One region of the Micromonospora sp. CNZ303 genome, then DNA from elsewhere that is predicted to be linked to it. Evidence: riboswitches for the same ligand, from Rfam matches in the RefSeq annotation. Region 1 holds a riboswitch; each other region holds the start of a gene.
What was found. Region 1 has a riboswitch for cyclic di-AMP ahead of EV374_RS18990 (VldE C-terminal domain-containing protein). Riboswitches for the same ligand answer to the same signal wherever they lie in the genome.
Positions count from the first base shown of each region.

Region 1 (5,185 bases):
CAGTACCCGCAGCGTCATCGCTCGGCCGCCCGTTCGGCCAGCTCGTCGGGGCTGGTCCGCTCCTGCGGCCGGCTGCCGGCCGGTACGAGACGCACCCGGTCGACCAGGCCGGTGATCGAGTCGAGCCGGCCGGTGCCCAGGCCGTGCCGGGTCACGTTCAGCGCGCCGGCCGCCGCGCCGGTACGGATCGCGGTGCGCACGTCACCGCCGCGCGCCACCACGGCCGCCACCCCGGCGGTCATCGAGTCGCCGGCCCCGCGCGGATCGGCCGCCTCCAGCCGGGGCATCTCGACCTCGAAGACCTCGCCGTCGACGAGGGCGAGGGCGGGCTTGTCGGCCCGGCTCACCACCACGTTCTCCGCGCCCCCGGCGTGCAGGTCGTACAGGGCCCGGGTGAGCTGCTCCTCGTCGTCGCCGTCGGCGCGGCCGTCGGCGATCAGCTCCTCGTGGCTGACCTTGAGGAAGAAGACGCCGCTGTCCAGCACGGCGTCCAGGTGCTCGCCGCAGAGGTCGACCACCACCCGGCTGCCGTTGGCCCCCAGGTCGGCGGCGAACCGCCGGTAGAGGTCGGCCGGGACCAGCGACGGCTCGTTCGGCCCGCTCAGCACGCTGACCGAGGCGCGCAGCCCCTCGCCGAGCGCCAGGTTGTAGAGCTCGTCCAGCTCGTGCCGGCTGAGCGGCTGGCCGGGCACGTCCACGATCTCCTGCCGGGAGCCCTCGCGCCGATCGTGCACGTACCCGCCGCTGCCGGAGTCGCGGACCACCACCTTCAGGTGCACCCCCTCGCTGACCAGCAGCGGCTCCAGCACCTGACCGATCTCGCCGCCGAGGGCGGCGCAGAGCACCACGTCGACGCCGAGCGACATCACCATCCGGGCCTGCCAGACGCCCTGCCCGCCGGGGTGCAGGTGCAGCTCCGGCGCCTCGCTGGGCTGGTCGACGGTCACCGTCAGCCGGGGCGTGGGCGCGAAGACCATCACGTGCCCGCTCATCCGTCGTACCCGTTCATGCGCCCATCCTCCGCCGGTCGACACGTACCGTGACCATCCATCAGCTGACCGTAGTGTGGTCGGCGGCCGGACGTCCGGACTCCGGGCGGGATCGGCGCGGCGTTGCCAGGGCGCCCGGCATGCGCGACGATCGGGCGACCACCGACGCTGGGGAGACGGCGTGCTCAGGCGAAGTTCCTTCAGCTACACCGTCCAGGCGCGCTGCTCCCTCGCGGAGGCCGCAGCCCTGCTCGCCGACCCCGGCCGGCAGGAGGACCTGCACCCGCTGATCGTGCGGGTCCGCCGGGTGCCGCCCCGTCCTGGCGCGCGGGCCAGCTACGACATCACCGATCGACTGGCCGCCGGGCCGGTGCGCCTGCCGATCACCTACCGGGCCGACGTCCTCGTCGACGATGCCGACGAGATCGTCACCGTGGCCCGGCAGTGGCCCGCCACCACGGTGCGCAACCACACCCGCCTGCGGGCGGAGCCCGACGGCGTGGTGCGCATCGAGGTCGAGATCACCCTGGCCGCGCCCGCGCCGCTCTTCGGCTACGCGTTCCGCCAGGCCCGCGCCGCCCACCTCGGGCTGGCCGCCCGCCTCGCCGCGGCCCTCGACACGAGCCCGCCCGGGGCACCGGGGGACTGACCGGCGGGACGGGCCCGCAGCGGCCGGAGGCGACGGACGCCGTCGCGCCCCGGTGACCCGCGACGGGCGGGGCACCGGGGGCGCGGGCGTCAGTAGACCGACAGGTGCACGTGGTTGGTGTGGTCGCTGGACGGGTCGCCGTTGGCCCCGCTGTACGACTTCCAGCCGCTGCTGGGCAGCCAGATCTGCCTGTACCAGATCACGTAGAGCACGGCGAGCCGGTCGGCGTTGCGCACGAAGTACGCCGACAGGTTGTTGCCGTACGTCCGGTCGCCGCCGGTGGCGTCGCCGCCGAAGCCGCCCTTCTGGGCCGCGAAGTCGCAGGCCCGGCCCTTCGGGTGTTCGCCCGAGCCGCCGGGGCGGTAGCAGGAGACGTAGCGGGTGAAGCCCGCCGCCTTGGCCTGGTTGAGCGCGTGCAGGGTGCGCGGGGTGATGCAGCCGTTGGCGGGGGTGGGGTCGTTGACGCTGCACGACTCGCGCGGCCAGGAGCCGTCGGAGTTGCGCGGGGCCGCCTTCGCCGTCTTGCTGGAGGTGCCGCCCGGCGAGGCGCCCGCCCCCGTTGACTGCTGCCGCTGTTGCTGCTGCTCGCGGTTGGCGACCGTCAGCGCCCGCTCGGCCTGCTCCTTGCGCTTGGCCATCACGGTGACCTGCTTGCGCTGCTCCCGGATCTCGCCGTCCAGGGCGAGCTTGGTGCGGGTGGCCTGGTCCCGGGTCTCCTGGAGTTCGCGCAGGGCCCGGTCCTCCTTGGCGGCCACCGCGTCGAGGGCGGCGGCACGGTCCATGAAGCCGTCCGGCGAGCTGCTGTTGAGCAGGGCGGACGCCACGCTGAGCCGGCCGGTGCGGTAGGCCGCCCCCGCGATCTCGCCGACCTTGGCGGTGTGCGCGGCCATCTCGACCTCGGTGGTCTTGAGCTGCGCGGCGAGCTGCTGCTGCCGCTTGGCCGACGTGTCCAGGGCGCGCTTGGCGTCGAGGTAGCCCTTGCTGGCGGCCTCCAACTGGGCCCGCAGGGCGGGGGTGCCGCCCTCCTCGTCCTGGCCGGGGGCCGCGGCGAGCAGGCCGGCCCGGGTGGCGGCCGCCGCCGGGGCGGCGGTGACCGGGGCCCCCGCGGCGCCGAGGGCGAGCATCGTGGCGATCAGGGCCGCCGTCCGGGCGGCACGTCGTCGTACAGGTGCCATCACTGGCATACACGTGTCCTTCCGTCAGCCGCCGACCGGGTTAGCTGACGGGTTCGGGACGGAAGATCCCTACCGCTGACGCGGATGCACCCCACGAACATGGTTCCCCGGTTCGCCCCGCCGGGCGATTAGGCGGCGGCCACCGCCGGCACCGGAGGGTGCCGCCTGGCGGAGGCCGAAGCCGAGCCTACCGGTGCCGGTGTGACTGATGCAGCGCAGGTGACGCAGGGTGTACGTCCACTAACAGTCAAATCCGGCATAAGCGCACAATACTCTCCCAGATTTAAGGTTGTCCTCATTACCACTCAACCGACCCGCAGGCCCCGCGCGACGCTCCGGGCTCGATCTGCAACGTGGCGTGCTCGATGTGGAAGTCGTCGTGCAGCGCGGCCCTGGCGGCGCCCAGCACCGCGCCGACCTCCGCGCCGGGTGCCATGGTCAGGTGGGCCGAGGCCACCTCCATCCCGGAGGTCAGCGTCCAGACGTGCAGGTCGTGCACCTCGGCGACGCCGGGCACGGCGGCCAGCCGGTCGTGCACCGCGGTCACCTGGAGGTGCTCCGGCGCGGCCTGCACCAGGATGCGCAGCGCGGCCCGCCCGAGCCGCCAGGTGCGCGGCAGGATGAACACCCCGATCGCGACCGCCACCAGTGGGTCCGCCCACCACCAGTCGGTGGTGGCGATCAGCAGCGCGGCCCCGATCACGCCGAGTGACCCCAGCAGGTCGCCGAGCACCTCCAGGTACGCGCCGTGGACGTTGATGCTCTCCTTCGCCCCGGAGCGCAGCAGCGCGAAGGCGCCGATGTTGGCGAGCAGGCCGAGCACGGCGACCACCAGCATCGGGCCGGCCAGCACCTCCGGCGGGTCGCCGAAGCGGCGTACCGCCTCGATCACGACGTAGACCGCGACGCCGGAGAGCAGCATGGCGTTGGCCAGTGCGGCCAGCACCTCCAGCCGGTAGAGGCCGAAGGTGCGCTGCGGGTCGGCGCCCGCCCGCCGGGTGGCGGCGATCGCCGCGAGCGCCATGCCGATGCCGAGCACGTCGGTGAACATGTGCCCGGCGTCGCTCAGCAGGGCCAGCGAGCCCGTGCGGAAGGCCGCCACCGCCTCCACCACCATGAGGCCGGCGAGCAGCCCGAACGCCGCCCAGAGCCGGCCCCGGTGGCGGTGCGCGGCATTCGCCACCGACCCGTGATGGTGGTCATGACCTGCGCCCACGCGCCCACCCTCCGTCAGGCGTCCGAATTCGCGTTCAATCTATGCTCACATCGCTATGTATGCAAGTAACGGCGGCTCAGCCGATCGGGTCGACGGTGGTCAGCCGCTGGGTGGCCCGGGACAGCGCCACGTAGAGCGTCCGCACCCCCGACCCCGGGTCGGCCCGGATCTCGCCCGGGGCGACGAGGACGACCCCGTCGTACTCCATGCCCTTGGCCTCCAGGCTGGTCACCACCTGCAAACGTGGCGTGCCGAGCCCGCCCAGCCAGCCGGCCACCTCGTCGCGGCGCGGCACCGGCGTGATCACCCCGACCGTGCCCTCCACGTCGGCGAGCAGCGCGCCGGCCGCCGCCACCACCGCGGCCTCCAGCTCCGCCGGCGGCACCACCAGCGCGACCGGGTCGACGCCGGTGGAGCGCACCGCCCGGGGCAGCGGCAGGTCCGGGTGCAGCCGGCGGATCTCGGCCGCCGCCACCGCGAAGATCTCCGCCGAGTTGCGGTAGTTCGTGGTGAGGGTGAAGTGGTGCCGCTTGCGCCGGCCCAGCGCCTGGTCCCGGGCCCGGGTCAGCTCCTCGGGATCCCCCGTCCACGCCGTCTGCGCCGGGTCGCCCACCACCGTCCACGAGGCCAGCCGGCCCCGCCGGCCGATCATGCGCCACTGCATCGGCGAGACGTCCTGCGACTCGTCGACGACGACGTGCGCGTACTCCCGGTAGTCGTCCGGGCGTTCCCGCGCCGCCTCGCGGGCGGCGCGCTGCCGGTCGGCGAAGGTGCTCAGCTCGCGGACCCCGCCGGCCAGCTGGAACGGGTCCCGCTTCGCCCGGGCGGGCTTCATCGGCTTGCCGAGCAGCGCGTCCAGCTCGTCGAGCAGCGCGATGTCGGCGATCGTCAACCCGGCGGCATCGAGGCTGCGGTACGCGTCGGCCAGCAGCCGGATCTCGGCGCGGGAGAGGATCCCCTCGGCGTAGCGGTGCAGCCGGTCCGGACGGGCCAGCCAGCCCAGCACGTGCCGGGGGTGCAGCCGGGGCCACCACGCCTTCAGGAACTCCCGGAACTCCGGCCGCTCGGCGATCTCGTCCTCGAACGCGCGCTGCTCGGGCAGCCGCCCCACGCCCAACCTGCGGGCCTGCGCCCACAGCGCCGCGAAGACCCCGTC
Region 1 covers NZ_SLVT01000011.1:153,767-158,951, forward strand. Annotated here, with positions in the region: gene surE (5'/3'-nucleotidase SurE) at 1-18, opposite strand, end outside; gene EV374_RS18980 (PfkB family carbohydrate kinase) at 15-992, opposite strand; gene EV374_RS18985 (SRPBCC family protein) at 1,171-1,638, shown strand; gene EV374_RS18990 (VldE C-terminal domain-containing protein) at 1,728-2,813, opposite strand; cyclic di-AMP (ydaO/yuaA leader) riboswitch at 2,827-2,958, opposite strand; gene EV374_RS18995 (cation diffusion facilitator family transporter) at 3,112-4,029, opposite strand; gene EV374_RS19000 (AAA family ATPase) at 4,106-5,185, opposite strand, start outside.

Region 2 (5,185 bases), on a different contig from region 1:
TGATGGTGCGCGAGCCGGAGTCGCTGCCCCTGGTCGCCGCGGCCACCAGCGCACCCGTCGTCTACTGCCCCACCACCAAGGCGATGGACGAGGCGCTGGTGCCGAGCCTGCGGGTGGCGTTCTACGTCAACCATGGCGCGAAGAACAGCCACTGCATCCGCTTCACCCAGCTGACCCACGTCCAGTTGCACCATGGCGACAGCGACAAGGCCCCCAGCGCCAACCCGGTCTCGGCGATCTTCGACCGGATCTTCGTCGCCGGCCAGGCCGCCATCGACCGGTACGCCCGCGCCGGGGTGGACATCCCGGCGGAGAAGTTCGTCGTCGTCGGCCGCCCGCAGGTCGAGTCGATCGAGGTGCGCCCGGAGCCGGCGCGCGGGCGGGCCAACCCGACCGTGCTCTACACACCGACCTGGACCGGGCACAACGCGGACGCGAACTACTGCTCCCTGCCGGTGGCCGAGACGCTGCTGCGCCGGCTGCTCGACCGGGGCGCGACGGTGATCCTGCGGGCCCACCCGTACACCTCGCAGAACCCGGCCTCCGCCCGGCAGCTGGGCCGGCTCACCGAACTGCTGGCCGCCGACCGGGCCCGCAGCGGCCGGCAGCACGTGTTCGGGGCCGCCGCCAGCCGGGAGCTGACCCTGACCGAGTGCGTGAACCGCTCGGACGCGCTGGTCTCGGACGTGTCCGGAGTGATCTCCGACTACCTCTACTCCGGCAAGCCGTACGCGGTGACCGACATGGTGGACTCCGGTGACCGGTTCCCCGAGCAGTTCCCGCTCGCCGGGTCGGGCTACGTGCTGCGGCGCGACATGGCGAACGTGGACGAGGTGCTGACCGCGCTGCTGGACACCGATCCGCTGGCCTCGGCGCGGTGGGCCACCCGGAGCCGCTACCTGGGCGACTTCCCCGCCGAGTCGTACGCCGAGGCGTTCCTGGAGGCCGCACGGCGCCAGCTCGACGAGCGCGGGAAGACGCCCGCCCCGCGCACGGGCGGCGCGACCGGCCTGCCGCTCGACCCGGACGAGGCGACCCTCTCCCCCGCCACCTGACGCCCCGGCAGCCAGGCACAGCGGTCGCGACGGCGGACCTCCGGGCCGGCCGGCGCGCCGTCAGCGGTACGGCTCGACGAGGTCCAGGACCGCCTCGGGGGCCTCGACGTGGGCGTTGTGCCCGAGGCCGGGCAGGACCGCCACCGGCACCCCCAGCTCCGTGAGCTGGGCGTCGGTGACCATGGGGTCGTGCTCGCCGCGGGCCAGCAGCACGGGCACGTCGGTCGCCGCCAGCAGGGCGGGCAGGTCCGGCGCGCCCACGCCGAACGCGGCCGCGTCCATCGCCAGCCGCCAGCGGCCGTCGACCTGCCGCAGCCCCGCCTGCACGACGGGGTGGTCCGGGGCGAAGAGCCCGGTCAGGCCGGCCACCCGCAGGTAGCGGCGGGCCGCCTCGTCCCGGCTGGCGAACCAGGTCACCGGCCGGGCCGCCAACTCACCCGCCTTGGCCAGCTCCGCCGGCGACCAGACGGCCTTGATGCCGAGCCCGACGACGGCGTCGACGGGCAGCCCGGCACCCCGGGCGGCCAGCGCCAGCCCGACCACCCCGCCGAGGGAGTGCCCCAGCACGACGAGCCGGTCCCCCGCCGCGAGCCCCGCGGCGATCCGCGCGGCCAGCCCCGGGAAGGAGTACTCCGGCAGCGGCGGCGACCAGCCGTGGCCGGCGAGGTCCGGCGCCAGCCACCGCCCCGCCCACCGGCGCTCCAGCAGCGGCGCCCAGGGCAGCCACACGTCGCCGGTCGCGCCCATGCCGTGCAGGAGCAGGAGCACCCGCCGGCCGTCCCGGTCACCCGACTCATCGACCATGGGCGCAGTGTGCCACCCGTCGGACGCCGCGGGCGAGGGCCGTGACCCGGACACGACATCGGGCGCCGACCCCCCGGGTGGGGAGCCGACGCCCGAGGACGTCGCTCAGGCGGAGTAGCCGCGGGTGGCGGCCCAGTTCGCCAGGGCGATGGTGCTGATCCAGTACGACGCGGTCGCCGGGTTCGCCGAGTCGGCGATCTTCACCAGCCGCCCCTCGTCCTGGTAGCCGACCACCGCGACGTAGTGGCCGCCGGGGAAGGAGTGCCAGCCGCCGTCGGTGTCCGTGGCGCTGCCGGCGACGTTGACCACGACGCCCCGCCCGTCGGCGATGGCCGCGACGACATCGGCCTGGAGCCGGTCCATCTGGGCCGGGGTGGCGGCGCCACCGGGGATCATCCGGGTCCGGTACGGGTCACCCTTCACCGTCGCGTTCAGCACGCGGGTGGTGTCCTGGGCCGAGTCGGTGCCCATCTGGTCGGTGCCCAGCTGGGCGCCGAGGGCGTCCTGGCTGCGCGCGATGCCGGCGGCGCTGAGGGCGTGCCGGACGGCCGCCGGACCACAGTTGTAGAAGGTGGTCTGGGCCTGGTAGTCGTAGTCCAGGCTCTTGGCGGCCGGAGGCTTCGGCGGCGCCGGCTTGCGGGTCAGATCCGGGTCCGGGGCGGCGCTGGACGCGCTGGCCGACGGGGCGGCGCTGGACGCGGCCGGGGCGGCGCTGGACGGGGCGGGCGCGACCCGGGCCTGGCTGCGCGAGGCCGCGGCGTCGTCCCGCAGTTCGGTGGCGGCCACCGGGGCCTGCGCGGCGGCGGGGGCCTCGTCGGCTCCGGCCAGCAGCGCGCCTGTGCCCGACGCCAGCACGAGCGCCGCGGCGGACGCGGCGGCCAGCTGGTACGGACGCTCGGACGTGAGGCGACGCAGCTGTCGCTTGAGGTGGTGCTTCACGGTTTCCTCCACGGGCTCAGGGGTGAGCGGCCGTCGGTCCGCGCCGAGGGCAGGGCGGACCGACCGCGCGGACGGGCGTCCGGGCGGGTGGTGGACCACTCAGGGGATGCGCCCGGGACGCCGGGCGACGGACGGTGACCGGTGGGTCAGCTCATGACCTGCGGGCGGACGAGCGCGGTCACCGTGGCGCCGTGGAGACGGCGGCACAACCGAGGGGTGTACGGGTGTGGCATGAAGATGGAACTCCTTCCGACACCGCCGACCGGGTTAGCTGACGGATTCGGGCGGGAAGAACGCCCTACCACGGGCCCACGGCCCACGGATTCACCCCAACGAGCACTGGGTCCCCGGTTCGTCGTTCACGATTAGGCGGGTCGGCGCGGCGTCGCCTCTGGCGATCGGGTACCGCACCGGACGCGCCGACATTACTGGCCGGCCCGCGCCCTGCCAACCCCGTCCCACCTGCCTAAACCTTGATCCGGAAACAATTTTTGCGGGCACTTCGCCACTGACGCGACTCAATGGGACGACCGCTTCTGCGCGCACCTTGAGGCGACAACGGGACAAGTGGCCGACATCGGCGCCGAAACCCCGGCAGGAATCGACCGGGCCGCGCCCGATGACCGGTTCGCCGACGTGGTGACCGGCGTCACCGAAACGGTCGGGATTTTCGTCGCCCGGGCTCTCCGGCCGCCGGGGCGCTCAGTGCGAGTCGGCGTACGTCGGTCGGTGGCCGTCCTGCGGGTCGGCGGCCCGGGGGCGCGGCACGGCGCTGCCCCCGTCCGCCGGCGCCGCCCCGGGGCCGCCGGGGCCCTTCCCGGCGCCGTCCCCGTCCCGCGGCGTCCGGGCCGGCCTGCGCGGGGTGAGCAGCCGCATCATCGGCGTCTCGACGAGACGGTGCAACAGCCCGGCCAGGGCCAGGTTGACCAGCAGGAAGCCGAGCACCACCGCCAACCCCCACCAGCCGGTGAAGCCGACGCCCCAGTCGCCGGTGAGCCGCAGGACGGTGATCATCACGAGGACGTGCACCAGATAGAAGGCGAAGGAGACCTCGCCCAGCCAGACCATCGGCCGGGACCGCCACGGTGAGCGCCGCCCGCGCACGTCCGCGTCCGCCGCCGCGGCGATGACCAGGATGTACGCCACCGAGAGCAGCGCCGCCCACAGTTCGGCGCGGACCCACTGCGCGGCGACCACCCAGGTCGCCACGAAGACCAGGCTGGCCAGCGGCAGGCCCGGCCCGCGCCATCGGCCACGCCGCATCAGCTCGGCGGCGGCCACGCCCATCCAGAACTCCAGCGACCGCACCGGCGGGAAGACCTGGGTGAACCACCAGCGGCTCTCCTCGGGCACCAGCGCCTGGGCCGGCCAGAGCGCCAGGATGAGCAGCGGCACCGCGACCACGACCGCCCACAGGGCCCACGGCCGGGCCCGGCGGATCAGCGGCAGCGCCAACGGCAGGCAGAGGTAGAAGAAGAACTCGCAGGACAGCGACCAGCTGACCGTGTTGATGCTGTAGAAGTGGCCCGGCCGCGGGTCCCACGCCTGGAGGAGGAACAGGTTCTCCACCGCGACGAACCGGTCCACGGGGTCGGCGAACCAGGCCGCGACCGCCAGGGCCGCCACCCACAGCACCACGTGGCTCGGCCAGATCTTGGCCACCCGGCGCCGCCAGAACGCCCGACGGGTGTCGGTGGGTCGGGCCGACCAGACCAGCACGAAGCCGCTGAGGATGAAGAAGAACTGCACGCCCGACAGCCCGAGCGCGAAGGCCCAGTCCACGACGGCCTTCTGGCCGGGCTCGGCGATGATGCCCATCGTCGCGACGTGGAACCCGAAGACGAGCAGGGCGGCGACCCAGCGCAGCCCGGTCAGCGACGGCAGGCGGCTGGCCGGGGACGCGGGCCGGGCGGCCGGCGCGACGGTCGCGGCGGCGTTCATGCCGGCATCCCGACGATCGGCAGGGTCACCAGCACGTACGTCTCCTCCTCGACCCCGTCGCCGGGCGTCCCGGGAGGACGCCCCGTGGCGGCTCCGGTCGGCACCGCCCGCCGGGCACCATACCCGCCGCTCCTGCTGATCTTTCCGTCCCGTCCGGAAGCGACTGTTCCGCCCTATTCAGGGCGATCGTTGCGTCCCGTCCCCGTGACGGGGGTGACGGCCGGCTAAGCCCTCGTCGGCCGGTGGCCTAATATTCCGTGACCCAGAGGCGACGAGAGGCGGGGCACATGCATCGGCGGATCCTGATGCGGGCCAAGAAGGGCCCGTTTGACGTCTACTCGCCGGAGGAGAGCTACGAGCACAACTGGATCGGGGAGAACAACGGCAACCTCGTCTTCAGCCACGCCGCACACAAGCTGCTGCGCACCGCCACCGCCGAGATCGCC
Region 2 covers NZ_SLVT01000008.1:117,117-122,301, reverse strand. Annotated here, with positions in the region: gene EV374_RS15110 (CDP-glycerol glycerophosphotransferase family protein) at 1-1,055, shown strand, start outside; gene EV374_RS15105 (alpha/beta fold hydrolase) at 1,116-1,859, opposite strand; gene EV374_RS15100 (C39 family peptidase) at 1,965-2,810, opposite strand; cyclic di-AMP (ydaO/yuaA leader) riboswitch at 3,040-3,180, opposite strand; gene EV374_RS15095 (acyltransferase family protein) at 3,501-4,739, opposite strand; gene EV374_RS15090 (polysaccharide pyruvyl transferase family protein) at 5,027-5,185, shown strand, end outside.
Region 2: it holds a riboswitch for cyclic di-AMP, as region 1 does, so the genes downstream of both, EV374_RS15100 (C39 family peptidase) here and EV374_RS18990 (VldE C-terminal domain-containing protein) in region 1, are expected to answer to the same signal.

Region 3 (5,185 bases), on a different contig from region 1:
GCGAATTCGGACCAGGAAGCCATGCCGGCATTCTATCGAACAATTGTACGAAGATGCACTCCGACACGCAGGTCACGCGTGCCGGTCGCTAAGGTGTGCGGATGCTGCTCTCCGATCGCGACCTGGCCTCCGAGATCGAGGCGGGAACGCTCGCGCTGGAGCCGTTCGAGCCCGCGCTGGTGCAACCGTCCAGCATCGACGTACGCCTGGACAAGCTCTTCCGGGTCTTCAACAACCACCTCTACACCCACATCGACCCCGCGCAGCAGCAGGACGACCTCACGTCGATGGTCGAGGTGCCCGACGGCGAGCCGTACGTGCTGCATCCGGGCGAGTTCGTGCTCGCCTCGACGCTTGAGGTGATCACGCTCGGCGACCAGCTCGCCGGCCGCCTGGAGGGGAAGAGCTCACTGGGCCGACTGGGCCTGCTCACCCACTCCACGGCGGGCTTCATCGATCCGGGCTTCTCCGGTCACGTGACCCTCGAACTGTCCAACGTGGCCAACCTGCCGATCACCCTCTGGCCGGGCATGAAGATCGGCCAGCTCTGCATCTTCCGGCTCTCGTCGCCGGCGCAGCACCCGTACGGCTCGGCCGTCTACGGCTCGCGCTACCAGGGGCAGCGCGGCCCGACCCCGAGCCGCTCCTGGCAGCACTGGCGCACCTGGCCGACGCGCTGACCCGACCCCGTGGGCGCGCGGAGGGCCCCCGCCGGGCAGGGGCCCTCCGCGCGCCTCAGCCGGGGCGGCCGTAACTGTGGATCGGGCCGTCGTCGACCTTCTTCATCTTGATCGGCACCCCGGCGCGGGAGGCGTGCACCACCCAGCCCCCGCCGACGTACATGCCGACGTGGTGCAGGTCGCTGTAGTAGAAGACGAGGTCACCCGGGCGCAGCTCGCCCCGGCTGACGGACGCGGTGGCCCGGCGCTGCTGCGCGGCGTTGTGCGGCAGCGACACCCCCGCCTTCGCCCAGGCGGCGAGCATCAGGCCGGAGCAGTCGTACGAGTTCGGCCCCTCGGCGCCCCAGACGTAGGGCTTGCCAATCTGCGCGCAGGCGAACTTCACGGCGGTGCCGGCCGGGCCGCCGGGATAGCCGGCCGGACAGGGGGCGGGACGCAGCGGCCCGCCGCCGCCGTTGCCGTAGACCCGCAGCCGCAGCTTCTGCAACCGGTCGATCTCGGCGTTGATCTGCTTCTTCTTCGCCGCGAGCTGGGCCTCGGTGCGGCTGAGCTGGACGACCATCTCGTCCAGGGGCGCCTTTTTGGCGGCCAGCCGGTCGCGCAGCTCGGCGACCTGCCGCACGTCCTGCTGCTGGTGCTGGGCGAACTGGTCGAGCAGTTCGAGCTGCCCGATCATCTCGCTCGGTGAGCGGCTGCCCAGCAGGGCGTTGACGGCGGAGACGTTCTCGCCCTTGTAGGCGCGGGCCGCCAGCGCGCCCACCTTCTCCATCGCCTGGTCGACCTGCTTCTCCAGCGGCCCGATCTGCGCGGCGAGCGCGTCGGCCTGCTTCCGCCTGGCGGTCAGGTCCTGGCGGGTGGCGTTGTGCCGTTCGATGATCGGTTCGAGCTTGTTCCAGTCCTCGTCGATCTGCCGCTCGATCTCGGCGACCGTCGGTTCGGCGTGGGCCGCCGTGGCGCCGCCGGTCAGGACGACGGCGAACGCGGCGAGGGCGGCGAGGGCGGTGGTGCAGCGGTACCAGCGTGGGCGCGGCGCAGCCGTCATCGGGTCGGCGAGGGCCGACCGGGCCGACGGTGGCCGCGGGGCATGGTGTGCCACCGGGCTCAGTACTCCTTCTTCCGTACCGCCTACCGGGTTAGCTGACGGGTTCGGGCGGGAAGGGGCGCCCTACCGCAGGACTGCGGATTCACCCCGGGGAACCTGGGTCCCCGGCTCGCTCGGGAGCGACTCGGCGGTGTCGGACCGTCACCGCCCTGGTTGGACGGAGTGTCACCGGCCGACGAATGACCAGAGTAGAGACGACCGTTATCGATCCGCAACCCTACGGGCGGTGACACTCCGTACCCATCGGGAGCCGGGCGGATCCGCAACCCGGGCGACGAAGATTTTCTTCCTTTTGAAGTGTCTAACGGAAAGGTATTGACCAGAGGCGGCGGGCGGGGCGAAGGTGACCCCACCTTTGCCCGTCCGAACTGGGGGTCTGATGCACCTGTCAGCGACATCGAGGAGCAGACGCGTCCTGCTGGCCGCCGCCGTGGCCGCCGCCATGGCGACGACGCCGCTCACCGCCGCCGGGTCCGCCGCCGCGGCAGAGCCGGTGAACGACCGGCAGCAGCAGTACGCCGCCGCGGCCGCCGAGTACGGCGTACCGGAGAGCGTCCTGCTCGGGGTCTCCTACCTGCAGTCCCGCTGGGACACCAACGCCGGCACGCCGAGCACCAGCGGCGGCTACGGACCGATGCACCTCACCGACGCCGAGCACGTCACCGCCCTCGCCGGCGGCACGCACCACGACGAGGGCACCGAGGACCCGCGCGGCGACGAGTCCCGCCCGTCCCTGGCCGAGGCCCACGAGACGCCGGCCGCGTCGCCTCCCGCCGAGGCCGCGCTGCGGACCGTCGACGCCGCCGCCGAGCTGACCGGCGCCAGCGAGGAGTCGCTGCGGACGGACGTCACGGCGAACATCCGGGGTGGCGCGGCGCTGCTGGCCGCGTACCAGAAGGAGATCGGCGCCCCGGTCGGCGCCGACACCGACCCGGCGGCCTGGTACGGCGCGGTGGCCCGGTACTCCGGCGCGGACAGCGCCGACGCCGCGGCGGCCTTCGCCAACGAGGTGTACGCCACCATCGCCACGGGCGACAGCCGGGTGACCGACGACGGGCAGCGGGTCACGCTGGCCGGCCGGGCGGTGCAGCCGAACCGCTCCTGGCTGGACCGGCTGAACCTGCGCAAGCTCGCCCGGCCGGACGGGCTGGAGTGCCCGAGCGACATCTCCTGCGAGTGGATCCCGGCGCCGTACGAGAACTACGGCCCCACCCTGGGCGACTACGGCAACCACGACCTGGGCAACCGTCCCACCCAGCAGAAGATCGAGTACATCGTCATCCACGACACCGAGGGCTACTTCGGCCCCAGCGTCAACCTGGTCAAGGACCCGAAGCGGGTGGGTTGGCACTACACCCTGCGCTCGGTGGACGGGCACATCGCCCAGCACATCAAGACCAAGAACGTCGGCTGGCACGCCGGCAACTGGTACGTGAACGCCAAGTCCATCGGCCTCGAACACGAGGGCTTCGCCGGGCACGGCACCTGGTACACCGAGGCGATGTACCGCACCTCCGCCAAGCTGGTCCGCCACCTGGCGCGGGCGCACAACATCCCGCTGGACCGCAACCACATCATCGGGCACGACAACGTCCCCGGCACCGTCGCCGCGAACGTGCGCGGCATGCACTGGGACCCGGGACCGTACTGGAACTGGTCGCACTACTTCGACCTGCTCAAGGCGCCGTTCAAGTCGACCGGCACGCACCGCACGGGGCTGGTCACCATCGACCCGGACTTCGCCACCAACCAGCCGCCGTTCACCGGCTGCAACCGGCAGCCTCCGGGCGTGCCGAACCCGCCCCCGGCGACGGCCCCCTGTCCGCTGCGCGGCTCCTCCGCGCTGTTCCTGCACAACGCCCCGAGCCACGACGCGCCGCTGGTCAACGACATCGCGCTGCGGCCCGACGGCACGCCGAACACCACGTACGTCTCCGACCACGGCGCCCGCGTCTCGGCCGGCCAGACGTACGCGCTGGCCGAGGTGCAGGGCGACTGGACCGCGATCTGGTACCTCGGCCAGAAGGGGTGGTTCCACAACCCCGCCGCCAAGCCGACGGCGAAGTGGACCGTCGGGTTCGTGGTGACCCCGAAGGCCGGTAAGGCCACCATCCCGGTGTACGGCCGGGCCTACCCGGAGCAGGCCGCGTACCCGGAGGGCGTGCCGTACCAGGCGATCTCGCCGTTGCAGTACACGCTCTCGGCAGGCCAGCGGTACGCCGTCGGCAACCTGCTCCCCGGCGAGTACTACCGGGCCACCACGTTCGACGGCTCCGCTCCCCACGACCAGACGGTCGTCCGGGGCGACAACAGGTACGTGCAGGTCCAGTTCGGTCACCGGATCATGTACGTCAACCTGGACGACGTGAACCTGGTGCCGTCCCCGCTGGGCGCGCCCCGCTGATCCCACCGCACGACGAGGGCCCCCGGTCGATCCGACCGGGGGCCCTCGTGTCGTTGCGGGTGCGGGACGTCAGGGCCGGCGGAACCCGGCCACCGGCATCGTGTTGATGCTGGAGACGTTGACCGGTTTGCCGGCCCGCGGTGCGTGCACCATCTTGTCGTTGCCGAGGTAGAGGCCGACGTGACTCAGGTCGGCCTTGAAGAAGACCAGGTCACCCGGGCGTGCCTCGGAGCGCGGGATGGCCTTGCCCTCGTTCCACTGCGCACCCGTGAAGTGCGTCAGGTGGACCCCCGCCGCCTTGTAGGCGTACTGGGTGAGGCCGGAGCAGTCGAACGAGTTCGGGCCGGTGGCACCCCAGACGTACGGGTCGCCGACCTGCGCGCAGGCGGTCCGGATCGCGGTGCGGGCCTTCTCGCTGACCACGCCGTTGATGGTCGGGCACTTCTCCGTCTTGACCGTCGTCACCGGCATCGACGCCTCGAGCTTCTTGATGTCGGCGTCGATCTGCTTCTTCTTCGCAGCCAGGTCGTTCTGCTGCTTCGTCTGCGACACGATGAGCGTGTCGAGCTTCTGCTTCTCCGCGTCGTACTTCTGGCGGACCTTGGTCACGCCCTCGAGCTGCTTGCGCTCCTGGGCGGCCAGCCGGTCCAGCAGCGTCAGCTGCTCAGTCAGCGTGTCGGGCTTGGCGCTGACGAGCAGCGCGCCGATGTCGTGGGACGGGCCGGAGATGTAGTAACGGGAGGCGAGATCGCCGACCCGGTCCATCGCCAGCTCGCTCTCCAGCGCCAACGGCTGGATCTTCTTCTGGAGGTCCTCCGACTTCTTGCGGTTGACCTTCAGCTGCGCCCGCACCTTGTTGTACTGCTCGATGGTGGGCTCGAGCTGCTCCCACTTCTGGTCGATCGCGGCCTCGATCTCGTCGACCGAGGGCTCGGCGTGGGCGGGCGCAGCCAGCATGCCGGCGCCGACCGCTGCCGCGGCGACCAGGGTGAGCAGACG
Region 3 covers NZ_SLVT01000007.1:144,780-149,964, forward strand. Annotated here, with positions in the region: gene EV374_RS13810 (pyridoxamine 5'-phosphate oxidase family protein) at 1-23, opposite strand, end outside; gene dcd (dCTP deaminase) at 102-680, shown strand; gene EV374_RS13820 (C40 family peptidase) at 736-1,776, opposite strand; cyclic di-AMP (ydaO/yuaA leader) riboswitch at 1,789-1,922, opposite strand; gene EV374_RS13825 (peptidoglycan recognition protein family protein) at 2,162-4,186, shown strand; gene EV374_RS13830 (C40 family peptidase) at 4,256-5,185, opposite strand, start outside.
Region 3: it holds a riboswitch for cyclic di-AMP, as region 1 does, so the genes downstream of both, EV374_RS13820 (C40 family peptidase) here and EV374_RS18990 (VldE C-terminal domain-containing protein) in region 1, are expected to answer to the same signal.

Region 4 (5,185 bases), on a different contig from region 1:
GCTCCCGTTCTCCCCTGTCGTCGCCATGCCCGCCATCGTATGGCTCCTGCTTCGTGTTTTCCTGCGCGCCCTCGCGGCCGACGGACGTGCGGAGGGCCCGGCACCGCCGCGCCGGGGCCGCCGAACATATGAAATGCATATCACGCATCCCTTGACGTATCTTGCAGTGCGTGTGACGGTGGTGGCAGCCCGCGTCCAGCGTCGGCCCGGGTGACCAGGCCGTTCACGTGAGGTAGCGAGGTGTGGGATGAGTCGTCCCGGATCGCCAGGAAGCCAACCGGGCCCGGAGCGGACGCTCCCGGCGCCGGCCACGGGCGGGGCCCCGGCCGACGTCGGCACCGCGATCGCCGTCCCCGCGAGTCCCGAGCAGGCGCTCGCCGAGCTGCACGCCGGCAACCGGCGGTTCGTGACCGGCGCCCCGCGCCACCCCAACCAGGACGCCGGGCACCGCGCCGCAGTCGCCGACGGGCAGCACCCCTTCGCGGTGATCGTCGGTTGCTCCGACTCCCGGCTCGCCGCCGAGATCATCTTCGACCGCGGGCTCGGTGACCTCTTCGTGGTCCGCACCGCCGGTCACACCATCGGTCCCGAGGTGCTGGGCAGCGTGGAGTACGCCGTCACGGTCCTGGGCACGCCGCTGGTGGTGGTGCTCGGTCACGACTCCTGCGGGGCCGTCCAGGCGGCGCGTGCGGCGGACGCCACCGGCACCCCGCCGGTCGGGCACCTGTGCGCGGTGGTGGACGCCGTGGTGCCCAGCCTGCGCCGGGCCGCCGCCGAGGGCGTGCACGACATCGACGGCATCGTCGACATCCACATCGCGCACACCGTCGAGGCGATGCTGGGCCGCTCCGCCGTCCTCGCCGCGGAGGTGGCCGCCGGCCGCTGCGGGGTGGTCGGCATGTCGTACCGGCTGACCGCCGGCGAGGTGCGGACGGTGGCCGAGGTGCCCGCCCGTACGGCCGACGCGCCGGAGGCGGCGGCCAGCGCCGCGCTCGCCTGACTCCGTTCGCCCGTCACCGTCGTGGCGGGCCCGCACGACGACAGAGGGCCGCTCCCGCGTCCGGCGGGGCGGCCCTCTGTGTACGTGTGGTCCCGGCTAGAGCAGTGACACGTGGACGTGGTCGGTGTGGTTCGACGGGCCGCTGTAGGAACTCCAGCCGGTCGCCGGGAACCAGATCTGCCGATTCCAGATCACGTAGTAGATGCCGAGCCGGTCGGCGTTGCGGACCAGGAACGCGGTCAGGTTGTTGCCGTACATGTAGGTGTCGTCGTTGTGCCAGGGGGAGAAGCCGCTCCTCTGCAGCGACCAGTCGCAGGCCCGGCCCTTCGGATGCTCGTACGGCCCGCCGGGGCGGTAACAGCCGACGAACCGGTTGAAGCCGGCCCGCTTGACCTCCTTGTACATGTGTAGGGTGCGCGCGGTGATGCGGCCGGAGGTGGTGGGGTCGTCCTCGGTGGCTGACAGCGGGGTCCAGTCGCCGTCGGCCGTCCGCCCCGGCGCGATTCTCGCCACCGGCGAGGTGGCGACCACCTTGCCACTGGTCAGTCCTCTGCCGCCGACCAGCGCGAGCGCCTTCTCCGCCTCCCGCTTGCCGCGCGCCATCTCGTTCGTCAGCTTCTGCTGTTCGCGGACCTCGGTGTCGAGCGCCAGCTTGGCCTGCTCGGCGCGGTCCTTGACCGCGTTCACCTCGGCGAGCTTCTTGGAGTTGACCAGGTTGAGCTCGTCGAGGGCGGCGGCGCGCTTGACGAACGAGTCGGGGCTGGCGGTGTCCAGCAGCATGGACACCGCGCCGATCCGCCCGGTGCGGTAGGACTGGGCGGCGATCTGGCTGACCTGGGGGGCCAGCGCGTTCAGTTCGGCCTGCGCCCGGGAGACCTCCAGCGCCAGTTCGAGCTGGCGCTTCTTCGAATTGGCCAGCTTCGCCTTGGCCTGCACGTAGGACCTGTTCCGGGCCTCGATGAGGTCGTCGAGCAGCTTGGGCTCGTCGTCCCCGTGCCCGGAGGGCTTGGGCGGGGTGGGCGCGGCCGCCGCCGGGAGAGGCCCGGCGAAGACCGCCAGGGCGGCGAGTACGGCCACCACGGGCGTCAACCAGCGGCGTAGGGGTGCCGTCACAGTTTTCCCTTCCGTCGACCGCCGACCGGGTTAGCTGACGGGTTCGGGGCGGAAGTGGCCCCTACCGCTGTCGCGGATTCACCCCACGTACCTGGGTCCCCGGTTCGCCTCGCGGCGATTGGGCGGCGGCACCGCAGGCGCCGCTGCGCGCCTTCGGCGGTGACCGGCAGCGAGGTTACCCGAGAACGCTCCCGGGGATCTACGTCCCTAAGCCGACTAAATGCGTTATTTCGTAATGGCGGACGGTGACCAGTGACGCGTTTATCAGGACGAACGTCCTGTTCGGTCACGCTGAGGAGCGTCACCATGCGGTGTCCGTACTTCTGCTCCCGTCGGGCCACCCGGCGGGAGCGGCGGACGGCGTGTCCCCACGCGGCCCGCTGAGGGCCTCCAACGCCTCGGACCGGTCGGCCGCCGGCCGGGGCGTCGGCGCGGGCGCGGTGGCGGCGCGGTCGGTGGCGTCCCCGCCGCGGCGGCCGGCCGTGGTCACCAGGGCCGCCAGCGCGGTGGTCAGCGGCACGGCGGCGATCAGGCCCAGGGTGGCGACCGCGCTGCGGACGATCTCCTGGGCGAGGAACTCGCTGGTGAGGAGTTGGGTCACCGCCCGCGAGTCGGCGGTCAGCAGGAGCAGCACCGGCAGGGAGGCGCCCGCGTACGCCAGCACGATGGTGTTCACCGTCGAGGCGATGTGCGCCCGGCCGACCCGGGTCGCCGCCCGGTAGAGCTGCGTCCGGGACAGCCCGGGGTTGGCGTGCGCCAGCTCGGTGACCGTGGCGGCCTGGGTCACCGTGACGTCGTCCAGCACGCCGAGGGAGCCGATGATGATGCCGGCCAGCAGCAGCCCGTGCAGGTCGACGTCGGCCTGGTACATCGACAGGGTGGTGGCGTCCTCGGAGCCGAACCCGGTCAGGTGGGTCGCGGCGGTGGCGATCGTGCCGAGGACCCCGGTCAGCACCAGGCTGCCCAGCGTGCCGAGCACGGCGACCGAGGTCTGCGCCGTCACGCCGTGGGTCAGGTAGAGCACCACGAACATGATCAGAGCGGCGCCGACGACCGCGACCAGCAGGGGCGGGTTCCCGGCGCTGATGCCCGGCAGCACGAATGTCAGCAGGATGGCGAAGCTCGCCGCCAGGCCGCCCAGCGCGGCCAGCCCGCGCCACCGCCCGAAGGCGACGATGGCGGCCGCGAAGAGGGCCACCAGCCAGACCAGCGGCTTGCCGCGCTGGTGCTCGGAGATGTTGTAGGTGCTGGCCGTGGGATCGGCGGGGTCGGTGAGCTCGACCAGGATGATCTCGTCGTCCACGGCGACGGTCGGCGCGCCGGGGCCCGCGGGCACCGGCGTCTCCACCTGCTGGCCGGCGTCAGGGCCGTCCTGCACCCGTACGGTGACCGTGCCGCAGGGGCCCTGCGGCGCGTCGGGGCTCCCCTCCGGGGCCTCCGGGGCGGGCGGGCACGGCTCCGTCACCACCCGCGTCACCGTGCCGTGGTACCGGGGCGCGTCGGTGCCGGTCGCCGGATCGGGCGCGTCCCACGGCCACAGCACCAGGGCGGCGATCAGCGTGGCGACGAAGAGGGGCACCACCGTCGCGACGAGGATCCGCCGCACCCCGGGCGGGGCGGACGGAGCGGGACGGGTGTGATCGGCGCCCAACGTGTGTCTCCCAACGAGTCCAGGGCGGGGTACGGGCCGGCGGGCCGGTCGGTTCAGCGTCGCCACGGGTGCGGGGGCGGGAACCGCCTCCACGTGGCGCTGTGGTCACGTGCCGTGGCCGTCGGCTCCCGTCCGGCGACGGGCGGTCGGCGCCGTCGCCCGGCGGAGGGCGCGGCGCGGGTGGTGCGGAGTCCGGAGGGCCACCGGCCGAATGGTAGCCACCCCGGCATCGGGGCGCAGATCGTGCGGGTGGTGTCGCGGCACGGACCTTCGCCACGCCCGCCCGGCACGCCCACGCGCGGGACCTGCGCGCGCCCGGCCGTGGGTGGTGCCCGTGCGGCACGGTCCGACGCGCTAGCGTGAGGGACGTGCGGACGACGGTGACGGCGGCGCGGGGCGGGCGGCTCCTGCTGCTCGTCGGCACGCTGCTCGGGCTGGCCGCGATGCACACGATCGGCCACGACTCGCACCAGACGGGCCATCCCGCGAACCCATCGGCGCACGCCGCCGCCGCGCCCGGCCCGCACGCCGCCGCCGCGCCCGTTCCGGACGCCGCTCCCGCGCCGGCACGGCACGCCGCCCGGGTGCCCGTCGTCTCCGCCAGGCACGCCGCTGTGGTGTCCGCCCCGCATGCCGCTCTCGCGCTCGTGCCGCCCCCGCGGGACGTCGACGCCCCGCACGCCGCCGGGCCGGCCCTCCAGACCGTCGTGGGCTGTCCCGGGGGCTGCGCCTCCGAGGACCTCCTGCCCGCCGGCGGCCGCACGGGGGGAGGGCTGCCCGGGTGGGGCGTGTGCCTGGCGGTGCTGGGCGCGTTCACGGCCGCGCTGCTGCTGGCGGTGCTGCTGTCGGTCCGCGTACCCGCCGTCGGCCCGATCGGGGGCGGTCCGGTCGGCGCCTTCCCACCGCCCCGGGCCCCGCCGCCCCGGCCGGTCGGTCTGCGGCTCGCCACGGTCTCGGTGCTGCGCAGGTAGGACGCGTTCGACGCGGTGCGGTTGCACGCCGTTCCGCGTTCCCGTCATGCCGCGTACGTTCCGACACCGAAAGGTTCCACCATGACCACTCGTACCCTGGCGCGCCGTGCCGCCCTGGCCGGCGTCGCCGTCACCACCGCCCTCGCCCTCGTCGCCTGCGGTGGCGACGACCACTCGTCGCCGGGGGCGGGGCACGGCACCCCCGGCACCGGCGCGCCGGCCGCCACCGCCACCGGTGCGGCCGCGTTCGGCGATGCGGACGTGATGTTCGCCCAGATGATGATTCCGCACCACCAGCAGGCGATGGAGATGGCCGAACTGGCGCCGACGCGGGCGGCGGATCCGGAGGTCAAGCGGCTCGCCACGGAGATCAAGGCCGCCCAGGGACCCGAGATCGCCACGATGAGCGGTTGGTTGGCGGCCTGGGGACGGCCGGTGCCGTCGCCGGGC
Region 4 covers NZ_SLVT01000002.1:267,572-272,756, reverse strand. Annotated here, with positions in the region: gene EV374_RS04555 (MarR family winged helix-turn-helix transcriptional regulator) at 1-36, opposite strand, end outside; gene EV374_RS04550 (carbonic anhydrase) at 248-1,000, shown strand; gene EV374_RS04545 (VldE C-terminal domain-containing protein) at 1,097-2,113, opposite strand; cyclic di-AMP (ydaO/yuaA leader) riboswitch at 2,117-2,248, opposite strand; gene EV374_RS04540 (YibE/F family protein) at 2,415-3,764, opposite strand; gene EV374_RS04535 (hypothetical protein) at 4,133-4,735, shown strand; gene EV374_RS04530 (DUF305 domain-containing protein) at 4,817-5,185, shown strand, end outside.
Region 4: it holds a riboswitch for cyclic di-AMP, as region 1 does, so the genes downstream of both, EV374_RS04545 (VldE C-terminal domain-containing protein) here and EV374_RS18990 (VldE C-terminal domain-containing protein) in region 1, are expected to answer to the same signal.